Regions from separate parts of the Phytohabitans sp. LZ39 genome, predicted to be linked through region 2. Evidence: riboswitches for the same ligand, from Rfam matches in the RefSeq annotation. Region 2 holds a riboswitch; the other holds the start of a gene.

Region 1 (11,222 bases), on a different contig from region 2:
GGGGTGAGTAGAGGAGTAACCGTGGGGGGAGCCCTGCTGCGCTACCGCGCGATCGCGTACATCGTGGGCGTGGTCCTGATCGTGCTCGTGGTGATCGGCATGCCGCTCAAGTACGTCTGGGACGAGCCTTCCATCGTGGAGACCGTAGGCCCGGCACACGGCTTCCTCTACATGATCTACCTGGTCGCGGTCTTCGACCTGGCCCGCCGCGCCCGGTGGGGGCTGCGTCGCATGCTTCTGGTCATGCTCGCGGGCACGATTCCGTTTCTTTCCTTCTACGCCGAGCGGGTCGCGACCCGGTGGGTGCGCGAGCCCGTCGCCGTCACCGGTTGAACTCACCGGCGCGCAGCGCCGCGCAGAACACCCTCCATGCTGTCGCGGTGACCTCAATGAACGGCCCGTCCGGCGACGCAGAGTTACGGATCGCGACGTGAGCCTCGTCCAAGGCCACCTCGACACAGTTCAGCGACTCACACTGCCCGCTCTTACGCCACTTCGTCGGTCCATCCGCCACGGCAACCTGCCCCTCCGCGGGCTGGTGCGCGCCGGCCATGACGGCACCGCCCCGCACTCGCGCTGCTATCAAATGTTCCATGCCGAGGCATATGCAGAAAGGAGGGCGTACATGAATGAATGACCTCCTCGCCGCTACCAATGTGCCACACGCCGTCGCGGCTTCCGTGAACAACAAAAAGAGGCATCCGTCGTGGATGCCCCGCTGGTGCCGGAGGAGAGCTCCCCGGGCGGAGAGACCCGGGGAACAGGACCCTACTGAAGGTCGAACTGACCTGCGCGAACGCCGCTGATGAACGCTGCCCACACCGGGCGGGCGAAGGCCAACTGCGTGTCCGGAACCGAGTTGTTGCGAATAGCAACCTCGTCGGCGCGCTCGGCTACCTCGACGCAGTTGTGCGCCTCGCAGCGTGCGCTCTTCCGCCACACGTCGGTGACGGAATGTGTCTGGGACATCCGGTGCTCCTCTTAAGCAGCCGCAAATGTCGCGGCAGAGCGCCGTGACGCCACACTGTAGCGCATGAAGAGTGGACCGATGCGCCCAAACCGCCGCACTTACGGCCGAGTCCGAACTGCCCCTTTGACGGATGCTCAGGCACCCCGGGCACGATGCTGGAAAAGCTAGCAGGGCAGGTGTAGCCTTCACAAGACTAGCTAAATGGCAGGTCGCGTCTAGCCAGGTGGCATTCTGCACAGATCATTTTCTTGCACGGACGGGTCTACTGCACGGTGACACATCGTGGGCGCGTGACGCGCGCAGCCGGGGAGGGTCGCCGATGACGACGGTGCACGGGCCTACGGTCGGCCGGCGCCGGCTGCGGTCCGCGCTGCGCCGGGCGAGAGACGCCGCCGGGCTGACCCAGGAGCAGGTGGCGGCCGCCATGGACTGGTCGCTCTCCAAGCTGATCCGCATCGAGGCCGGCTCCGTGTCGATCTCCACCAACGACGTCAAGGCGCTGCTCGGTCACTACCGGATGACCGACCAGCACCAGATCAACGAGCTGGTCGAGCTGGCCCGGGTCTCCCGGCGCCGCACCTGGTGGTCGCAGTACAAAGACACCCTCCCCAGTGCCTACGCGGCGTACATCGGGCTGGAGGCGGAGGCGTTCAAGCTCTCCTTCTTCCAGCCCTCCGGCATCCCCGGCCTCCTACAGACCGACTCCTACGCGCGGGCCGCCGTCACCGCGGCCTCGACCACCGTGGGCGACACGATGGACGCGGAGCAGATCGAGCTCCGACACGCGATCCGCATGCGGCGGCAAAAGGAAGTGCTCGACCGCCCCGACCGGCCACACATCGACGTGGTGCTCGACGAAGCCGCGCTGCACCGGCAGACCGGCGGCCCGGAGAGCCTGCGCGAGCAGCTGCGTCACCTGGCCGACGTCGGACGGCGCGCCCAGGTGACGATCAGGGTGCTCCCGTTCACGGCGGGCGACTACGCCCCTCAAGGCCCGTTCGTGATCCTGCGCTTCCCTGACGATGACGACACCGACATCGTCTATCTCGAGGGAGTGCTCGCCCAAGACGTGCTCGACCGCCCCACCGACGTAGCGGCGTATCAGCAGATGTTCGACCGACTCTGGGAGATGTCCCTCCAGCCCGACGAGTCCCTCGAAAAGATCACCAAGATGGCCGACCAGCTCGGCTGATCGGCGAAACAACGCAGGAGCGGCGGCATGACTGCGACATATGGACCCACCGTTGGTCGGCGACGGTTGCGGTCCGCGTTGCGCGCGGCGCGTGAGGCGGCAGGCTTCACGCAGGAGCAGGTTGCCACGGAGATGGACTGGTCCCTGTCGAAGATCATCCGGATCGAGTCAGGTGCCGTCGGCGTCTCGCCCATCGACGCGCGCGCCCTGCTGCGGCTCTACGGGGTGACCGACAAGCCGCGGGTCGACGAGCTCGTCGGGCTGGCCCGTTCGTCGCGGGTGCGCCGGTGGTGGTCGTCGTACGCGGGCGCCCTCCCCGCGCCGTACACGGCCTACATCGGGCTGGAGGCGGAGACCTCGTCGGTGCTCTGCTACACGCCCACCAAGCTCCCCGCGCTCTTCCAGACCGAGGCTTACGCGGCCAAGGCGCTGCGCCGCCAGCCGGGCGCCGACGAGGAGAGCCAGATCGCGGTGCGGCTCGCCCGCCAGCGGGAGGTGCTGGGCAAGGACGACCCGCCACACATCACCGCGGTGATCGACGAGGCGGTCGTGCGGCGCATCGCCAGCGACCCGCGTACGAAGCGGGAGCAGCTGGAGCGGCTCGTCTCGCTGTGCGGCGAGCCCAACATCACCATCCAGGTGCTGCCGTTCGCGGCGGGCGTCGACGGCTTTCCCAACCCGTTCGCGATCCTGGAGTTTCCCGACCCGACCGACGACGCCGTGATGTACCTGGAAAACGGCCTCGGCGACGACGTGGTCGACCAGCCCGACCTGGTAAAGCCCTACCGGCACGAGTTTGACCGGCTGCGCGAGATGGCGCTGAGCCCGACCGAGACCCAGGACATGATCAAACGGATCGTGGGCGAGCTCGACTGAGCCCGCCCACGATCGGTGTGGCCCCCCGGCCCCACCGCGCCCCTCGTCCGCCGTTGACCCGCTTTGCCGCGCGGCGGCCGAACTCGGGACGAAGTCTCTATGGCTAGCGCATGCGCCAGATGTTCATCGTTACCAGCGGCTCGGCCAGCCCGCCGAGCCGGTATGCCTCTTGCGCCCGGAGCAGCGCCCGGGTGACCTGCCCGTACTGCCGCTCCTCGTCGCTGCTGAAGAGCAGCACCGTCATCCCGCGAAACTCGCCCCACAGCTCGTAGGCCCGCGGCCGCAGGCGGTGGCCGATCGTCGCCACGAGGAATGGGACGAACGCCACCGCCGTGAGCGCCAGGTAGGCCTGTGCACTCAGGTGGTTGAGCTCGGTGGTCATGCCGAGCGTGATCCCGATGGCGGCCAGCACGATCGCGGTCACCGTCACCGACCGCACGGTGAGCTGATGTGCTGGGCCTCGGGCCGTGTGCAGGTGCCTGAGCTCGCCGACCGGGAACCGGCGCCCACCGACGATGAACCAGTCGCGGGTAACCAGGATGCCGGGCTGTTGGTACAGCGGAGCAGGCGGTTTCGGGCTCGTTACGTCTGCTTGCGTTACGGGCTGTGCTGCTGGTGACCGCGCGGGGTAGCGAGTAGTCTGCACTTCAATGCCTCCTACGGCTCGTGAGGCGGGCTGGTGTGGTGGTTCTTGAGATCGGCACCTGGTGGCAGCCAGGTGCCGATCGTCTTTCTCGCTCTGTTCCGTCTGGCGATCAAGTGCCGCTTCAGCAACCTCAAGGGCCCTGCTGCCATTGTGCGAGATGCCATCTAGTCGAGGGAAGGGGTGCAATCAGCCACCTGGCAGATTGGCAGCGGTCGGCTAGCTGCATCGCGGGGCTTTCAGGCCCGCATATCCGATTTGTCAGCGCCGTCGCCCACCCAACGCGTAGACCGACAAATCGCCCTTCACCCGTCTGGCCGACCGACCTGGGTGTACGACCTAATCACTTAGAGTGACACAGACATTCGCCCCGTTCGCGGGCGTCCGTCACAAGTCATCCTTCCGCCACTTTCGCCCGCCCGGCCCCGACGCTAGGTTGGAGCCGCTGGTCCGGTAGTCAGTCACTCCCCCGGGTGACGCCGGTCCGGTGCCGCCTAATCGCACGACGATTACTCTCCGTCAGCGAGTTGGGGACCCACCGAATGCACTGGGGTGAATCCGCGGCCCGCCCGCCCCTCGGCGGACCCGGTAGGGCGATCTTCCCGCCCGAATCCGTCAGCTCACGTCGCCTCGCCGCTCGCGGCGAGCCGCCGCTAGCGCAAGCTGCCGAGTTTGATGGGTCGCGCGCAAGCTCGCTCACCCGGTAGGCGGCGTTGGGGAAGAAGGGTTCACCGTTTGTCTTCCGCGCGGAAGCTGCTCCACGCCCTCGTGCTGATCGGGCTCGGGATCGGGCTGACCGTGCCGGCAGCGGCCGCACAGGCCGAGCCGTCGCCGAGCGAGCTGACGGAGCAGATCAACAAGGCATCCACCGAGCTGGAGAAGGTCGTCGAGTCGTACAACAAGCTCAACGAGCAGCTCAAGCAGACCAAGGCCGCCGCCACGGCGCTCAGCGCCAAGATGGGCCCGCTGGAGGCCCAGCTCGCCAAGGCGGACACCGAGGTGGGCCAGATGGCTTCGGTGGCGTACCGGACGGGCCAGGTGGGCACCGCGAGCGCCCTGCTGAACGGCAGCGGGCCGCTCGCCGACCGGCTCGGCATGCTCGACCAGCTGGCCCGCGACCGCAAGCGGCAGCTGGAGGGTTTCACCGAGGCCGAGCGCCGGTTCACCGAGCAGAAGGCGACGCTCGACGCCACCCAGGCCAAGCAGACCGCCCAGCTCAAGGAGCTCGCGGCCGGCAAGAAGAAGATCGAGGGCGACCTCGACAAGCTGTACAAGATGCGCGAGGAGGCGTACGGCTCGGCCACCACCTCCAGCGGCGGCTACACCGGGTCGATCCCCTCGATCTCCGGTAAGGCGGGCGTGGCGGTGCGGTTCGCGTACAACGCGATCGGCACGCCCTACGTCTGGGCCGGCGAGAGCTCCAGCGGGTACGACTGCTCGGGCCTCACGCTCGCCGCCTGGCGAGCGGCCGGCAAGTCGCTGCCGCACAACGCCGCGATGCAGTGGGACGTGGTGGCACACATCGGCCGCGGCTCCCTCCAGGCGGGCGACCTCGTCTTCTACAACGGTCTCGGCCACGTCGCGATCTACGTGGGCAGCGGCAAGGTGATCCACGCGCCGCAGGCCGGCGAGAGCGTCGAGCTGGCATCGGTCGACATGATGACCCCGTACGGCTACGGCAGAGTCAGATAAATCTTCAAGTGCGCCGATCGAGGGCGGCTTGCGGCGGGTCCATCGCGGACGCGCCGTCGGCAGCCCTCGATCGGCGCACAAGTCCTTGATCGGCGGGAGGACGGGCCGGCCGGAAGTGTCGTACCGCGGGTTCACCGTCGAGGCATGACCGAAGTCTTTCTGGCGGCCACCGAGCCGTTCTCGTTCGACCTGTCCCTGCGCGCCCTGGCCGGCTTCGCGCCCTGCGCCGGTGGCCATGTGATCTCCGGGGGCCGGGTGCGCAAGGCGTTCCTGCTCGGCTCCGAGGCGGTGGTCGCCGACGTCGGGCCTGCTTCCGAGGGTCCGGGCGTCGTGCTCACCCTCCACGCCGACCGCCACCTCTTACCCACCGAGCGGGCGGTGGTGCATCGCGCCGTCGGGCGGTGGCTCGGCCTCGACGACGACCTCGGTGCCTTCCTCGACGTCGCCGGGCGCGACCCGGCCATGGCCGGGCTGCTGCGCGCCGCGCACGGGCTACACCAGGTGCGCTTCTCCTCGCTCGCCGAGGGCGCGGTCTACTTCGCGCTCGTCCAGCGGAGCACCCAGTGGTATGCGGCGGCCCGCAAGCGCCGGGTGGCCGCCGAGCTCGGGCCGTCCCTGACGCTCGACGGGGTGGAGCACGTCGCGTTCCCTTCGCTCGCCACGGTCGCCGCGCGAGACGACGCCGATCTCGTCCGCTTCGCGGGCAATCGGCTGCGCGCCCGCCGCCTGCGCGAGGTGGTCGAGGGGGTGGCCTCGCTCGACGAGGAGTGGCTCCGCACCGGGCCGTATGAGGACGTTCGCAAGGCGCTGCTGGCCCTGCCGGGCGTCGGCGCGTTCACCGCGCACGCGCTGTTGTTGCGCGTGCTCGGCCGCCCCGATGGCGTGCCGCTCCACATGCCCCAGTTCGAAGACGCCGCTCGCGCGGTGTATGGCAACCCACCGCCCAGCCCCGCCGAGTTGCGCGCGGCATACGGGTCTTCGATCGGCTGGTGGGCCTACTACGTGCGCACCGCCCGCTCGTGGCAGCCGGAAGACACCCTGGTGGCCGCATAGACGGGCGAGCGGCCGGTGTCCTATTCGGACACCGGCCGCTCAGCGGGCAGATGGTGGGGGGTGTGTGTCAGGCGGCCTGGAGGCCCTCGGCCCGAGCCAGCTCGCGCAGCCGGCCCAGCGCCTGGATCTCCAGCTGGCGGATCCGCTCGCGGGAGAGGGAGAAGCGCGAGGCGACCTCGGTGAGCGAGTGCTCGCGCCCGTCCTCCAGGCCGTAGCGGGCCCGCATGATGCCGGCCGACCGGTCGTCGAGGTGGTTGAGCAGGCCCTCGATCCGCTGCCGCTCGAGGGCGGTCAGCACGACCTCCTCGGGCGACGGCGCGTCGCTGTCGGCCACCAGGTCACCGAGGTTGGTGTCGCCGTCGTCGCCGACCGGCGTGTCGAGCGACACGGTGTCCTGCGACCAGCGCACCAGCTCGTGCACCCGCTCCACCGGCACGCCCAGCGCCACCGCGATCTGCTCCGGCTCCGGGTCGGAGCCGAGCTCGCGGGTCAGCTGGCGAGCCACGTTACGCATCCGGTTGACGTCTTCGACGAGGTGCACCGGCAGCCGCACGGTGCGCTCCTGCTGGGCGATCGCCCGGCTGATGGCCTGGCGGATCCACCACGTCGCGTACGTCGAAAACTTGAAACCGCGCTCGTAGTCGAACTTCTCCACGGCGCGCACCAGGCCGGTGTTGCCCTCCTGGATCAGGTCGAGCATCGGCATGCCCGACCGCACGTAGCGGCGGGCGATCGACACGACCAGCCGGAGGTTGGCCCGGATGAAGAGGTCCTTGGCGCGCTCGCCCTCGAAGACGATGCGCTCGAGCTCCTCCTGGCCGACGCCCTTCGGGATCTGCCCCTCGTCGAGCAGGTGCTCGGCGTAGAGCCCGGCCTCGATGGCCTTCGAGAGGTCGACCTCGGTGGCGGCGTCGAGCAGTGGCGTCCGGGAGATCTCGTGTAGGTAGACGCCAACCAGGTCGCGCTCTTCGGCGACCTCGTCGGTGCGCATCACCACATTGCTTTCCACGTTGCTCACGATCCCCTCGTTCGCCCCTCTTGCTCTCTTGCCTGCGGTCCCCACGTTCATCAGCCCTCCCCCGTAACTTCCGCTATCCCCCGCGGTGCTGACACCTACACAACAGATGAGACGCGTAAGGGATTCCATCTGCTGAGTCGAAAGTGTCACGAATGCCTGAGTACTAGCTGAGAGCGCGGTGCATAGTTGCTGTGCACTGCCCTCATCAGGACGTTCGGGGTCCGACCCGGTGGTGGATTGGGCGGCCGCTGTGCATACTTCGCCCGAATAATGACAACATCCGAGCTCCATAAGGCACAGCGATCCGGGTCACTACCTGTCTGCGATCCTCGTCACTTCACAGTACGCACGTACGCCGACGCCGGTTCACTGTCGGATCAAGGATTACCCGGCCCTCAACGGCGCTAACTCAAGCCCGCTCGGCATCCATCTCAACCGTGACGGTCGTCACGCCCGACCGGTGGCGAGCAGGGCGACGGCACCCCGCACCTGACCCGCCGAGCGCGCCAGCGCGCCCCGTGCGTCGGCCACGCTCGCGCCCGAGACGAGCGCCACAAGAGCGGCCTTGAGGTCGCCGTCCGCGTCGGCGAGGGCCCGGCGGCAGGCTTCCTCGCCGTACCCGGTGGCCTCCTCCAGGATGGAGATCATGCGGCCGCGCAGCTTCGCGTTGGTGGCGACCATGTCGATCATCAGGTTGGAGTAGACCCGGCCGAGCCGCACCATCACCGCGGTGGAGAAGGCGTTCAGCACCAGCTTCTGCGCGGTCGCCGCCTTCATCCGGGTGGAGCCGGTCACCACCTCCGGCCCGGTGTCCACGCCGATGAAGACGTCCACCTCGGCGGCCGCCGCGGCGGCGGGGTCGGCGGCCACCAGCACGGTGCCGGCACCCGCCGCACGCGAGGCGCGCAGCGCGCCCAGCACGTACGGGGTGCGCCCGCTCGCGGCCAGCCCCACCACGAGGTCGCCGGCGTGCACGCAGTCGGCGGCCTCGCGCTCGCCGCCGCCGTCGCTGTCCTCCGCGTCCTCGACCGGCCGGAAGACCGCCCCGGTGCCGCCGGCGAGATGGGCGCAGAACCAGTCTTCCGGCGAGTTGAACGTCGGCGGCAGCTCCGCCACGTCGAGCACTCCCAGCCGTCCGGAGGTACCCGCGCCGAAGTAGTGCACCCGGCGACCGGAGCGGATCGCCACGACCGCCAGGTCGACGGCGGCCGCGATCTCGTCGAGCACGGCCGCCACCGCGGTCGGCACGGTGCGATCGGCCTCGTTGATGACCCGTACGACGTCGCGGGTCGACATCAGGTCCAGGTCGACGCTGTCCGGGTTGCGGCGCTCGGTCGGCGAGCCGACCCGGACGACCGCGCGCCCGTCCGCTTCCGCCGTCACCGGGACCGCCGGGCCGCACCCACGCGGTGGGTCTGCACGGCCTCGGCGGTGACCTCGAGCGCGCGGCGCGCCTTGGTCCGGTTGCGGGCCGCGACGCCGACGAAGAGGCAGTCGACGACGGTCAGCTGGGCCAGGCGGCTGGCCATCGCACCCGATCGGTACGTGGTCTCGCGCGCCGCCGTGGTGAGCACGAAGTCGGCCACCTCGGTGATCGGGGATCTGGGGAAGTTGGTCAGGGCGACCGTGGTGGCGCCCCGCGCGCGGGCCTGCTGGAGCACCTCGATGACGTCGGAGGTGGTGCCGGAGTGCGAGATGCCCATCGCCACGTCACCCTTGCCGAGCAGCGCGGCCGAGGTGAGCGCGAGGTGCACGTCCGGCCAGGCGAACGCGGTGCGCCCGATGCGGTGCAGCTTTTGCTGGAAGTCGGAGGCGACGAAACCACTCGCGGCGGCGCCGTAGATGTCTACCCTGCCGGCACTGTTGATGGCGTCGACCACCTGCTCGCAGACGGCGGGGTCGAGCTGCTCGGCCGTCTCCTCCACCGCGCGGGCGTCGTTGAACGAGATCGTCGCGATGATCTGGGCCAGGTCGGCACCGGGCGGGATGTCGCCGCCGACCACGCGCGCGTCCGGCGGCTCGACCCGGCGCGCGGCCTCGGCGGCGAGCCGGATGCGCAGCTGCGGGTAGCCCTCCATGCCGACCGAGCGGCAGAAGCGGATGACCGTGGCCTCGGATGTCTCCGCGGCGGTCGCGAGATCGGTGATCGTGCGCCGCGCGGCGTCGGCCGGATCGGCCACGACGAGGCGCGCGACGCGCTGCTCCGCGGGCGACAGCGACGGAAGCAGGCCGCTGATGTGCACAATCAGCCCGCTCGACTCGTGAGTCGCGGAAACCTTCGTCGTTTTCGCCACGGATGAAACTTACTTTCACAGAGGTCGGACCGTCAACCGTGACCTCGCTATCTGCGACGGTACGCCGTGGACCTTTCCACCGCGTCCGGCTTTCGCCCGCCGAGCGTGCCATTCCTTACACCCGTTCGGTTGGATGGCGGGGATACGGTGTGGCAATGGCCGATCGCACCGCATTGATCACCGGTGGCACGGGCGGGTTGGGCGGTGCCGTCACCGCCGCTTTCGTCGCGGCGGGTTGGCGCGCCGTCGTGCCGGTGCGCAAAGATCCGCCCGAGGGCGGCAGCGCCGAATACCTGACCGCGGACCTCACCGATCCCGCGGCGGTCGAGTCGGTGGTTTCGGCCGCCGTGTCCGACCCGGCCGCGCCTCTGCGGGCCGTGGTCAACCTCGTGGGCGGGTACGCGCCGGGCGGTCTCGTGCACGAGACCCCGATCGAAGACTTCGAGCGGATGCTGTCGCTCAACCTGCGCCCCACCTACCTCGTCACCCAGGCGGCGCTGCCACACCTGATCGAGGCCGGCGGCGGGGCCGTGGTCTGCGTCTCCTCCCGGGCGGCGGTCTCACCCTTCCCCGGCGCGGCCGGCTACGTCACCTCGAAGGCCGCCGTGCTGGCTTTCGCCAACGCGGTAGCGGTGGAGTACAAGGCAAAGGGGGTGCGGTGCAACACCGTGCTGCCGAGCGTGATCGACACCCCGGCCAACAGGGCCGCCCAGCCTGACGCGGACCCGTCGCGGTGGGTACGGCCGGAGGAGATCGCGACGGTGATCCGGTTTCTCGCCGGCGAGGAGTCGGCGCCGACCAGTGGCGCGGCGATCCCGGTCTACGGGCGGGCGTAGCTCCGGTCGGCCAGCGCCGCGAGGCGCTCCTGGATACGGGCGGTCACCTCGTCCGGCGTACCATTTCCGTCAATCACCACGAAAGAGCCGAATTCAGGCAGCGACCGGTACGCGACGGTCGACGTCGCCAGGAAGTCCTCGCTCTCGTGGTCTTCGGCCCGCAGGTCGATGCGGCGGACCGCCTCGGCCGGATCCACCGCGAGGAAGAACGTCACGTCCGGCCGGGGAAACAGCGCGTACGCCCGGCGGGCCAGCCACTCGGCGACCCGGCTGCCGTCGTGGGCGCGGATGCTCGCGTACTGGCAGACCGCGTACCGGTCCATGACCGCGACCCGGCCGCGCAGGCGGGAGCGGAGCAGCGCTCGGGCGATGGCCAGCCAGCGAAGGATCGACTCGACCAGGAGGAGCCCAGCCCGGCCGAGCAGCCGCTGAGCGTCGCCGCCGCGGCCCAGGCGCTTGGCCAGCCGGCTGAACCACCTGCGGCCGCCGGCGTTCTGCCAGTAGGTGGCCGGAAGGCCGGCCTCGGTCAACGCGGTGGCCAGGCGGTGGGCCTGGGTGGTCTTGCCAGAGCCGTCGACGCCCACGAGCGCGACAACCCGTGGGTGCCCGGTCACAGCGGGCCGAACTCTGGAGTAGATCACAGCAGCC
Region 2 (11,222 bases):
CCCGAAGGTCGCGGGCGTGGAGAGCCGCCCCATAAACCAGGGCTGCCGCAGCACCACGCCCAGCCCGTGGTCCGAGGGGCGCCCCGGCCGCTCGGGGTCGACCGCGGGCAGGCCGCGGTTGGCGTTGGTCAGCATCGCCTTCACGGTCGCGGTGGACAGCACGTCACCGCCGCCGTCCAGCAGCATCTGCCCGACCGCGGCCACGTCGCGGGCGGTGGCGAAGATGCCGGCGCTGCCGGCCACGCCGCCCAACTGGTTGGCCACGTCGTCGTGTACCACGCCGCGGAGCAGGCCGCGTGACGAGCGCGCGTCGGTCGCGACGAGCCGCTGCTTGGAGGAGACCCAGCCCAGCGGCTTGAACCCGGTGTCACGCAGGCCGAGCGGGCCGGTCAGCTCCGCCTTGAGCGCGCGGTCGAGCGTCATGCCGGTGACCTTCTCGACCAGCTGCTGGGCGACCAGCAGGCCGGTGCTGGAGTAGCGGAAGACCTTGCCCGGCACGGCACCCTTGAGCAGGGGCGTGGCCAGCACCGCCTTGCGCTTGGCGGCAAGGTCGGGCAGGCCGGCGACGGTGGCGCCGACCGGCAGGCCACTGGTGTGGGTCAGCAGCATCCGGACCGTCACCGCGTCTTTGCCGGTGAAGTCCGGCAGGTAGCTCACGACCGGCGCGGACAGGTCAAGCTTGCCCTTGTCGACCTGCCGCAGCAGCAGGATCGCCGTGTACACCTTGGTGAGCGAGGCCAGGTCGAAGACGGAGTCGGCGCGCATAGGCACGCGCTTGTCGGCCGGCAGCTCGACCGGGCCTGCCGTGTACCGCAGCGCGTGGCCCACCGCGGCCTGAGCCTGGACCTTTCCGTCGACCAGGACCAGCGCGACCGCGCCGGCGTAGGTGGGGTGCTTCGGGTTCTCCTTGGTCGGCTTGAGAAAGCGTTCCAGCGCGGCGGTGAGCTTGCTCTTGGCCGCCGCCGCCGCGGATGCCGACGGTGACGGCGAGGCGGACGGTGCCGTCGACCGGGGCGCGGCGGAGGCGGGCGCGGAGGCCGGCGAGGCCCACAAGGCCTCGGGCCGCGGTCCGCAGCCGGCCAGCCCGGCGCCAGCAGCCGCCAGGCCGGCCCCGAGGACGGATCGCCGAGTCATGGACACGGCCAGGATCATCGCACGCCGAGTCGCGGACCCACGTCGGTTGATCAGGGAGTCTCTGGTCAACCGCCGGGGGTGCGGTACGCGCGGATGATCGTCTGGTCGAATCCGCTGCCGCCGCTGGCCGCCACCGAGACTCGCAGCGAGACCGCCGAGCCGGCCGGGAGGGTTGCCCGGTAGCGGTCGCCGCCGAACGGGCGCACCGATACCCACCGCCACGTGGCACCGTCGTCCAGCGAAGCCCACAGCCGGAACGACGTGATCTTCTGCCGGGCCACCCCGTGGGCCTGGTGCACCGTGAACTCCGCCGGCCCGCCGCGCGGGTGGTTGAGCGCGTCCAGCGGCAACGCGTAGTCCACCGACAGCAGCGGCAGCGGCGCGCTCGCCGTTCCCGCGGGCGCCGCCGAGCGGAAGGTCCACGCGGTGTTCACCCGCGTCGACACGGGCAGCAGCGCGCTCGTGTCCAGGTCGTAGGTCAACCGGTAGGTGGCCGCGGGCGCGGGTACGGCGAAGTCGGCGATGGTGCTCGCGGTGGAGCCGAGCAGCGTGCCGTTGCGGTACAGGGCCAGCCGCCGCTGTACGTCAGCGCCCCAGTCGAAGCAGGCGAAGCGCTGATGCTGGTCGGTCAGCTCGACGAGCTGGATGTGCAGGTTGCCGCGGGTGCGGCTGGGCGGCGTGGGCACGCAGTCGCTGGGCGAGGGGTCGACCGCGTCGTACCAGTCGGGGCGCAGCGGCTGCCGCACCCAGACCTTCTCGTGCCGGCTGCCCGGCGCGTACGTGCGGGTCGGCTCCTGGGTCACCACCCCGTCCGCGTAGAAGGCCTCGTCGATCCAGGCGTACCCGGGCGAGAGGTAGTCCACTCGATCACCGCTGACGTCGGTGGCGAAGTCTTCCAGCACGATGAGGCCGGAGGGCGCCAGGCCGTACCGCTTGTGGCCGGTCACGGCGTCCGGTGTGTCGAGCCGGTGGAAACGCTGGTCGATCCGGATCAGCGAGGCCGTACCGACCACGGGCAGGAAGTCGGACAGGCCGGACGGGTGCGTGTGGATCACGTCGTACAGCACGGGTCCGGCGGCGTTGAGCCCGGCCGCCGTGTACGCGCGGAACTCGCCGACGCCTGGCTGCTCCATGGGGACCGCGAACACGCTCTGCCGGCGGGCACCCTCGCCCCAGGCGTAGGCGAAGTCGTCCCAGCCGCTGCCGCGGCGGCCGCGCTGCTCGTAGAGGATGCCCAGCGCGCTGGCCTCGGTCTGCACGCCCTCGATCGCCATGCCGACCGGGCGGGCCGAGGCGGCGTCGAGCACCACCGCGGTGTCGCGGTCGACCGTGACGTCGGGGTCGCCGGTGAGCGCCATGCGCTCCCGTTCGCCGAACTCCCACACCGATCCGACCACGCTGTACCGCCCCGCCGGTACCCGGATCCGGATGGTGCCTCCGGGCGAGAGGTCGAAGCGGACCGCGTAGGCCGCGGGGTCGTCGAGGTTGACGATGGTGCCGAAGGCCGAAATATCCGAAGCGTCCGGCGGGTCGGGCAGCGTGGTCATCGTGAGCGTCAGCTCGTGACTCGGCGGCTCGACGGAGAAGGTGACCAGCGTGCCGCCGACCCTGGCCGCGTAGAAGCCGGGTGCCAGCCGCGACCTGTCGATGCTCAGGTGCGCCGAGCCGGTGGCGCCGGCCGGGATGGTCAGCACCCGCGGCGAGACCGTCGCGGCCCGGAAGGATCCGCCCCGCCGGTCCACCACGCGCACGTCCAGCGCGAGCGCGACCATCGCCTTGCCGGTGTTGGTCCAGGTCAGCGTTGTGGATGGCGATGACGCGCCGAGGTTGACCACGGACTGGCCGCCGACCACGTCGTCGAAGGCACCGACCACGTCGAGCCGGCCGGCGCCCACCTCGTACGGGTCGGCGCCGGGCAGCGGGTCGGCCGCGCCCACCAGCGCCGCCTTGAGCCGCCCGGCATCCCAGTCGGGGTGCCGCTGCACGAGCAGCGCCGCCGCGCCGGCCACATGGGGTGCGGCCATCGAGGTGCCGGAGGTGGCGGTGTACCGGTCGTCGATCACGCGGCCCATCGCGGTGCCGGCCGCGCGGGCGGCGACGATGTCGACGCCGGGCGCGACGATCTCCGGCTTGGCGGCGTTGGTGTTGATCACCGGGCCGCGGCTGGAGAAGGCGGCGAGGCGGTCGCCGCCGTCGACCGCGCCGACGGTGAGCGCGCTGGTCGCCGCGGCCGGTGCGGTGATGAGGCGGTCGGCGTACCCGTCGTTGCCCGCGGCCGCCACGAACAGCGTCCCGTGCTGCTTGGTCAACGTGTCCACGGCCTGCGACATCGGGTCGGTGCCGTCGCTCGGCTCCCAGCCGCCCAGGCTCATGTTGACCACGTCGGCGCGCGCGGCGGCCCACTCCATGCCGGCGATGACCTGGGAGTCGAAGCCGCCGCCGTCGTCGCCGAGCACCTTGCCCACGAGCAGGGTGGCGCCGGGCGCGATGCCGCTGCGCTCGCCGCGCGCACCCGCGCCGGAGCCGGCCGCGATGGACGCCACGTGGGTGCCGTGGCCGTGCCGGTCGACCGCGTCGCCGCCCTCGACCGTGAAGTCGACCTTTTCCGCGATCCGCCCGGCCAGGTCGGGGTGGTTCGGATCCACACCGGTGTCGAGCACCGCGATCTTCGCGCCCACTCCGGTGTACCCGCTGGCCCAGGCGCGCGGCGCGCCGACCTGGGTGATGTTGCGGTCGAGGGTCGCGGTGGTGGTGGCCGTGGCGCGCACCCGGCGGTCGAGGGTCGTGGTGGTGGCCGTGGCGCGCACCCGGCGGTCCAGCCACACCCGCGCGCCCGCCGCTGGCAGCGCGCTCACCAGCGCGGCACCGGACGCCTTGGGCTGCCGTCCGGCCACCGCGGCCACGCTGGGCAGGTCACGCTTGGCACGCAGGCTCGTCGCCAGCGGCGCCCGCGAGGCGGCCGCCTGCGTGCCGGGTCGCACGATCAACGGCAGTTCCTTGGTACGGGCGTCGTCGTACCCCTGGAGGATCAGCGTCGTCACGTCGAACAGGGCCTCGTCGAGCACCCCGCCGACCAGCGAGGCGACCCGGCCGGGGATCACCCGCACGTGCCCGTCGGGGCCGCAGGAGCGCTGGAGCACGCCGTCCGGTGTCGCTGGTCGCACGCTCACCACCGGGCACCCGGTCTCGCGGGTGTGCACGGTCACCACGTCACCGCTCAGCAGCGTGACCGTGTAGGTCTGACCGGCCGGCAACGGCCCAGGCTCCACAGTGGACGCGGCGGCCGGTTGCGGGACGATCGGCAGGAGCAGCGCCGCGATCGCGATCGCGATGCGTGATTTGTACCCAAACACGCCGTGCCTCCTTCGCCGCGACCAATCACCCCGTAGACGCATGGACATCCGTTGCCGGTTGCACGACATTTCGCCATCCCGGGATGTCACGGCATAGTGGTGCGGTGGACCATCGCCCCCGGGTCCAGCTAGCCGTGCTGCTGGCGGTCGCCGTGCTCGTCACTGTCGGTATCGCTCGCTGGCAGACCCGGCCAGGTGCCGCCCCCGAGCCCGCCGCCGTGACCAGCACCTGCGCCGGCCACGCGCTCACCGCCGACCGCCAACTGCGGGGCATGTGGCTGACCACCGTCAACAACACCGACTGGCCCAGCCGCCCCGGCCTACCCGAGGATCAGGTCAAGGCGGAGTACCGGGGCTGGCTCGACCTGGCACAGCGGCGCGGCCACAACGCGGTCTTCGTGCACGTGCGGCCGGCCGGCGACGCGTTCTGGCAGTCCGACTACGCACCGTGGTCGTACTACCTGACCGGGCGAAGCGACGGGCAAGGTCCGGGGTGGGACCCGATGGCCTTCATGATCGCCGAAACGCACGCCCGCAACATGGAGTTCCACGCCTGGTTCAACCCGTACAAGGCGAGCCGCTCCGGCGTCTTCGCGGAGCTGCCGCCCAACCATCCGCTGCGCGCGCACCCCGACTGGGCGGTGCCCTACCCGGCCAAGGGCAAGGGCAGCCGGCTGCACTACAACCCCGGCATCCCGGAGGCGCGCAAGTTTGTGGAGGACTCGATCCTCGACGCGGTCAACCGGTACGACATCGACGGTGTGCACTTCGACGACTTCTTCTACCCCTACCCGAAGGGGCGCGAGGACTTCAACGACGCGGCCGCGTTCAAGGCACACAGCCGGGGCATCAACAACAAGGCCGACTGGCGCCGCGACAACGTCAACCTGCTCGTCAAGGAGACCAACGAACGGATCAAAGCGGCCAAGCCGTGGGTGAAGTTCGGCATCAGCCCCTTCGGCATCTGGCGCAACGCCTCGACCGACCCGCTCGGCTCGCCCACCCGAGGACTGCAAAGCTACGACGCGATCTACGCGGACACGCGACGCTGGGTGCAGGAGCGGTGGGTCGACTACATCGTGCCGCAGCTGTACTGGCACATCGGCTTCGCGATCGCCGACTACGCCAAGCTGCTGCCCTGGTGGTCCGACCTGGTGGCCGACAGCCCGGTGCAGCTCTACGTCGGCCAGGCCGACTACCGCATCGGGCAGAAAGGCGCGTGGCGCGACCCGGGCCAGCTCGACAAGCAGCTCGCCCTCAACCGCAAGTACCGGGTCACCGGCAGCGTGCACTTCAGCGCGCGCCAGGTGAAGGCGGACCGGCTCGGGGCGGTGTCCCGGTACGCGGCCGCCCACTACGCCGAGCCGGCGCTGGTGCCGGCGATGGCACACCTGCCCGGCAAACGCCCGCCGGCCCCGGAGCTGGAGGTCGACGGTGCCCGCCTGCGTTGGGATGGCGACGCGGCAAGCTACGCGGTCTACCGGGTCGACGGTGAAGCGGCCCGACTGGTGGCCACGACCCGCGACACCACATGGACCGACACCACGAAGAGCGAGGCGCCACGCACCTACTGTGTGACCGGCCTCGATCGACTGTGGAATGAAGGAAACGCGAGTGAACCACGCGTCATCGATTAACCACACGCGGCTACCGAATCTTTTCCCTGGTCAGAGCGCTGCCTGAGTCCACTGTCGATCAGGTAAGCTCTTCGGCGGTCTGCCGCGCGGCGGCGCCCCCACGGCGTCGGCGGCACACCGCCGCCTAATCGCCCGCCCAGGGCGAGTCGGGGAACCAGGTTACTGGGGTGAATCCGCGGTCCGCGGTAGGGATCCTTCCGTCCCGAATCCGTCAGCTAACCCGGCCGGCGGCCGATGGGAGGAATCGCGTATGACGCCACCCGTACGTCGCCGGCGCTGGTCGCTGGCCGTAGCCCTGGTCGCCTCGGCGGCCGCGTTGCTTTCCGGGGTGACGCTAGGACCGCTCGGCGCGTCGGCCGCCCCGAAACCCAACCCCGGTGACGAGGGCAGCTCGCCGCTGCTGCGGGACGTGCTGTCCGAAACGAGCAAGGGATACATCGAAGCCCGCAACGCCGTCAACAAGTCGCGCGGCCGGCAGCTACAGCTCCAACTCCAGCTGAACCAGGCCCAGGAGAAGGTCAAGGCGATGGAGCCCGAGATCCAGCTCCTGGTCGCCGCCTCCTACCGCAACGGCCGCATCGGCCCGATGAGCGTGCTGCTCAACAGCTCCTCCCCCGACGAGTTCCTCCAGCGGGCGGCCACCCTCGACCTGTTCGCCGCCCGCGACAACGCACGCCTGGCCCGGCTCAACGCCGCCCTCGACCAGGCCGATCGCGCCAAGGCGGCGATTGACGCCGAGCTCAAGGAAGAGCAGAAGCAGCTCGCCATCATGGCCAAGCAGAAGTCCGAAGCGGAAAAGGCGCTCCAACTGGTCGGCGGCAAGGCGACCGGCGGCTTCGTCAGCGCCACCTCCCCGGTGGCCCGGCCCGCGCCCCGCAACAGCAACGGCGGCTTCTCCCCGCAGGGCTGCACCGCCGGCGACCCCACGACCGGCCGCTGCATCACGCCGCGCACGCTGCACATGCTCAAGGAAACCCAGCGGCTGGGCTTCGACCGCTTCGTCAGCTGCTACCGCCCCGGCGGGCCGTACGAGCATCCGAAGGGCCGCGCCTGCGACTGGTCCTCGGAAAGGAACAGCTTCGGCGGCGACGCCACCGGTGCCGCCAGGCTCTACGGCAACAACCTCGCCGCCTATTTCGTGCGCAACGCCGACCGTCTCGGCGTGATGTACGTGATCTGGTACCGCCAGTTCTGGTCCCCGGCCACCGGCTGGCGGGCCTACGGCGGCGCCGGCGGCGATCCCTCCAGCGACCATACGAACCACGTACACATCTCGATGCTCTGACCCAGGATTCGAGCTACGAAAAAGCCCCGCGCGGTGGCGCGGGGCTTCGTTTCGGTCTGCCTACTGGTCTGGCATGCGGCGGGCGGGGGCCCGGCCGAAGGGCTGGCGCGGCGGGGGGCCCACCGGTGCCAGCGCGGGGATCGCCAGGGTCAGCGGGGTGTCGCTGGTGACCGTGACGTGCTCCCCGTGGTGCAGGAGGTCGAGCTTGGCGCCGTCGCCGCCGTTGCGCAGCGAGTAGGTCACCTCGTGCGGCTGGACGGCGACCCGGAGTCGAAGGCCCCGCCACAGCAGCGAGAACTCCATGTGGTTGATCCGGCTGGGCAGCCGTGGCGCGAAGGACAGGTTGCCGCCGTGGTCGCGCATGCCGCCCAGGCCCGCCACGACGGCCAGCCAGGCGCCGGCGAGCGCGGCGATGTGCAGGCCCTCGCGGGTGTTGTTGTGGATGTCGTGCAGGTCCATGAGCGCGGCCTCGCCCAGGTAGTCGTGGGCCAGCTCCAGATGGCCCACCTCGGCCGCCATGACCGCCTGGGTGCACGTCGACAGCGACGAGTCGCGGACGGTGCGCTGCTCGTAGTAGGCGAAGTTGCGTGCCTTCTGCTCCGGGGTGAACGCGTCGCCCCGCCAGTGCATGGCGAGCACCAGGTCGGCCTGCTTGAGAACCTGCTTGCGGTACAGGTCGAAGTACGGGTAGTTGAGCAGCAGCGGGTAGCCACTGGGCGGGGTGGCCGCGAAGTCCCACTCCTGGAGCCGGGTGAACTCTTCGCACTGCTGGTGTACGCCCAGCTCCTTGTCGTACGGGACGTGCATGGCGGTGGCCGCGTCGCGCCAGGACGCTGCCTCCTCCTCGTCGACGCCGAGCCGGCGGGCCTGCTCCGGGTGGCGCAGGGCCGCGTCGGCGGCACCGACGAGGTTTTTTTGCGCCATCAGGTTGGTGTAGATGTTGTCGTTAACCACCGCGGTGTACTCGTCGGGGCCGGTGACCCCGTCGATGTGGAAGACGCCGTGCCGGTCGTGGTGACCCAGCGAGCGCCACAGCCGCGCGGTGTCGACGAGCAGCTCCAGGCCGACCTCGCGTTCGAAGTCGTGGTCGCCTGTCGCTACGACGTAGCGCTGCACGGCGTCGGCGATGTCGGCGCCGATGTGGAAGGCCGCGGTGCCGGCCGGCCAGTAGCCGGAGCACTCGTGCCCGCGCACCGTGCGCCACGGGAACGCCGCGCCCTTGAGCCCCAGCGTCTGCGCGCGCTCCCGGGCCAGGTCGAGCGTCGCGTGCCGCCATCGCAGGCCGTGGGTGACCGCCTCCGGCTGGGTGTACGTGAGCACCGGCAGCACGAACGTCTCGGTGTCCCAGAAGACGTGCCCGTCGTAGCCCGGACCGGTGAGGCCCTTGGCGGCGATCGGCCGCATCTCCGCGCGTGCGCCGGCCTGGAGCACGTGGAAGAGCGCGAAGCGCACCGCCTGCTGCACCTCGGGGTCGCCCTCGAGCCGGACGTCGGCCGCGTCCCAGAACTGGTCGAGGTACTTGCGCTGCTCGCGGACGAGCCCATCCCAGCCGGAGAACTTGGCCGAGGCGATCGCCGCGCCGACCTGGTCGCGCAGCGCCGGGAACGAGCGGCGGCTCGACCAGCCGTACGCGAGGATCTTGACGACGCGCAGCTTTTCGCCGGGCTTGAGCACGGTCGCCACCGTGGTGCGCGCGAAGTCCGGGTAGGCCTCGGTGCTGATCACCGTGCGCTCCGGCCCCTCGATCTCGTGCTCCATCGCGGCGGCCATCCGCAGCCCACTTTTCTTGGTGCGGTGGATCAGCTGCCCGCCGGCGGCGGTCGCCAGGTGCTCCTCGGCCTTGAGCGGGGCCTTGAGCACGGCGGCGACCCGGGGGTCCTTGCGGGTGGCCGGCAGCTCCTCGTTGGCGACGAGCTCGGACTGCACGATCAGGCGCAGCGGGCGGTCGTCGGCCACCTCCACCTCGTAGCAGATCGCGGCGACCGCGCGCTGCGTGAAGGAGACCAGGCGGGTGCTGTGCACGCGCACCGCCCGCCCGGCCGGCGAGACCCACTCGACCGTGCGGTCGAGCGTGCCCGCCTGGAGGTCGAGGACGCGCTGGTGGGTGCGCACCTCGCCGTATCGGACGTCGAAGGGCTCGTCGTCGACCAGCAGCCGGATGAGCTTGCCATTGGTGACGTTGACAACTGTCTGCCCGGACTCCGGGAAGCCGTAGCCGGCCTCCGCATAGGGTAGGGGGCGCAGCTCGTAGAACGAGTTGAGATAGGTGCCCGGCAACCCGTGTGGTTCACCCTCGTCAAGGTTACCGCGGAGTCCAATGTGGCCATTGGACAACGCGAAGACCGACTCAGACTGAGCCAGCACATCGAGGTCGAGCCGGGTCTCCCGGACGTGCCAGGGCTCGACCGGGTAAGCCCGCTCACGGATCATGGATTCTCCAGCAACTCACTGAGGTCGCGCACGACGACGTGGGCGCCGTGCTTGTAAAGCGCGTCGGTTTGCCCGACCCGGTCGACCCCGACGACCAAGCCGAAGTCGCCGGCGCTGCCGGCCTCCACACCGGCCAGGGCGTCCTCGAAAACGGCCGCAGCCGACGGCGCGACGCCGAGCAGCTTAGCTGCGTCGAGGAACGTATCGGGGTGCGGCTTGCCGCGCAGATTGTCGCGTCGGGCGACGATGCCGTCGACGACCACTTCGACCTCGTCGATGAGGCCCGTGACGGTCAGGATATCGCGGCAATTGGCGCTTGCAGAGACCACAGCGCGACGCAATCCTGACTCGCGGACCGCCTTCAGATAGGCGACCGAGCCCGGATAGACCTCCACCCCGTCGTCGCGGATGTGGCGCAGCAGCAACTCATTCTTACGGTTGCCGATGCCGTTGATCGTCTCGGCGGCCGGCGGGTCGTCTGGTGTGCCCTCGGGCAGGGTGATCCCCCGCGAGCCGAGGAAGGTGCGCACGCCGTCCGCCCGCGGGCGGCCGTCGACGTACTTGTTGTAGTCGTCGCCGGCGTCATACGGGCGGAACGGCTCACCGGTGCGCTCGGCACGGGCGCGCAGGTAGGCGTCGAAGGTCTCCTTCCACGCGGCGTTGTGCACCTTGGCGGTCTGCGTGAGCACACCGTCCAGATCGAACAAACAGGCGGTAACGCCATCGGGGAGTCCCAACACTCGGACAGAGTAACCGCTGAACGTCTGATGAAACTGCCGGCTCACCCGTGGCTTTTGTGGTGACCGTGAGTGTCCGGACGGCCCGGCTTTTGTCCCGGCTCGACCACCACGAACTGGCCCATCATCCCGGCGTCCTCGTGTTTCAGCACGTGGCAGTGGTACATGTAGGGGACGTCCGGGTCGGCGTAGTCGGCGAATCGCGCGATGACCCGCACGGTCTGGTCGGGTGCCAGCAGCACGGTGTCCTTCCAGCCGCTCAGCTCGGCCGGCGGCGGCTCGCCACCCACCGAGAGCACCTGAAACTGCACGTCGTGGACGTGGAAGCTGTGCGGCGTGCCATCTTCCTTGGTGATCTCCCAGATTTCTGTGGTGTCCTTCGTGACCACCGCGTCGATCCGGCCCATGTCCATCTTCCGGCCGTTGATCTGCCGTCCGGAGAGCGTGAACTCGCGTGTGGTCACGGCGTCGGCGGGGTCGAGCCGCTCGATCGGCGCGAGTGTGGCCGGGACCTCGGCCGACCGGGCCAGATCACTTTCCGTGCGCAGCTGGAGTACGTCCAGGGTGTCCCGCCCGCCGGCGAACCGGTCGGAGACGGGGTTGTCGAGACTGGCCGGAAAACTACGTAGGGTGACGCGCTTGTCCG

The links. A riboswitch is a leader RNA that binds a small molecule or an ion and turns the genes downstream of it on or off. The one in region 2 is predicted to bind cyclic di-AMP.
Region 1: linked by a shared signal. The riboswitch ahead of AC5L36_RS30540 (C40 family peptidase) and the one ahead of AC5L36_RS04110 (coiled-coil domain-containing protein) in region 2 are both predicted to bind cyclic di-AMP.

The regions. Positions count from the first base shown of each region.
Region 1 covers NZ_JCADBM010000018.1:125,889-137,110, forward strand. Annotated here, with positions in the region: gene AC5L36_RS30505 (hypothetical protein) at 1-7, shown strand, start outside; gene AC5L36_RS30510 (DUF3817 domain-containing protein) at 22-333, shown strand; gene AC5L36_RS30515 (DUF397 domain-containing protein) at 323-553, opposite strand; gene AC5L36_RS30520 (DUF397 domain-containing protein) at 769-969, opposite strand; gene AC5L36_RS30525 (helix-turn-helix domain-containing protein) at 1,290-2,162, shown strand; gene AC5L36_RS30530 (helix-turn-helix domain-containing protein) at 2,190-3,038, shown strand; gene AC5L36_RS30535 (DUF6232 family protein) at 3,142-3,684, opposite strand; cyclic di-AMP (ydaO/yuaA leader) riboswitch at 4,213-4,305, shown strand; gene AC5L36_RS30540 (C40 family peptidase) at 4,417-5,373, shown strand; gene AC5L36_RS30545 (DNA-3-methyladenine glycosylase family protein) at 5,518-6,426, shown strand; gene AC5L36_RS30550 (sigma-70 family RNA polymerase sigma factor) at 6,494-7,495, opposite strand; gene murQ (N-acetylmuramic acid 6-phosphate etherase) at 7,892-8,827, opposite strand; gene AC5L36_RS30560 (MurR/RpiR family transcriptional regulator) at 8,824-9,738, opposite strand; gene AC5L36_RS30565 (SDR family NAD(P)-dependent oxidoreductase) at 9,894-10,574, shown strand; partial or broken gene AC5L36_RS30570 (dTMP kinase) at 10,595-11,222, opposite strand, start outside.
Region 2 covers NZ_JCADBM010000002.1:104,758-115,979, reverse strand. Annotated here, with positions in the region: gene AC5L36_RS04125 (serine hydrolase domain-containing protein) at 1-1,134, opposite strand, end outside; gene AC5L36_RS04120 (S8 family peptidase) at 1,200-4,487, opposite strand; gene AC5L36_RS04115 (glycoside hydrolase family 10-like protein) at 4,592-6,124, shown strand; cyclic di-AMP (ydaO/yuaA leader) riboswitch at 6,236-6,370, shown strand; gene AC5L36_RS04110 (coiled-coil domain-containing protein) at 6,375-7,409, shown strand; gene AC5L36_RS04105 (glycoside hydrolase family 65 protein) at 7,470-9,839, opposite strand; gene AC5L36_RS04100 (beta-phosphoglucomutase family hydrolase) at 9,836-10,579, opposite strand; gene AC5L36_RS04095 (multicopper oxidase family protein) at 10,621-11,222, opposite strand, start outside.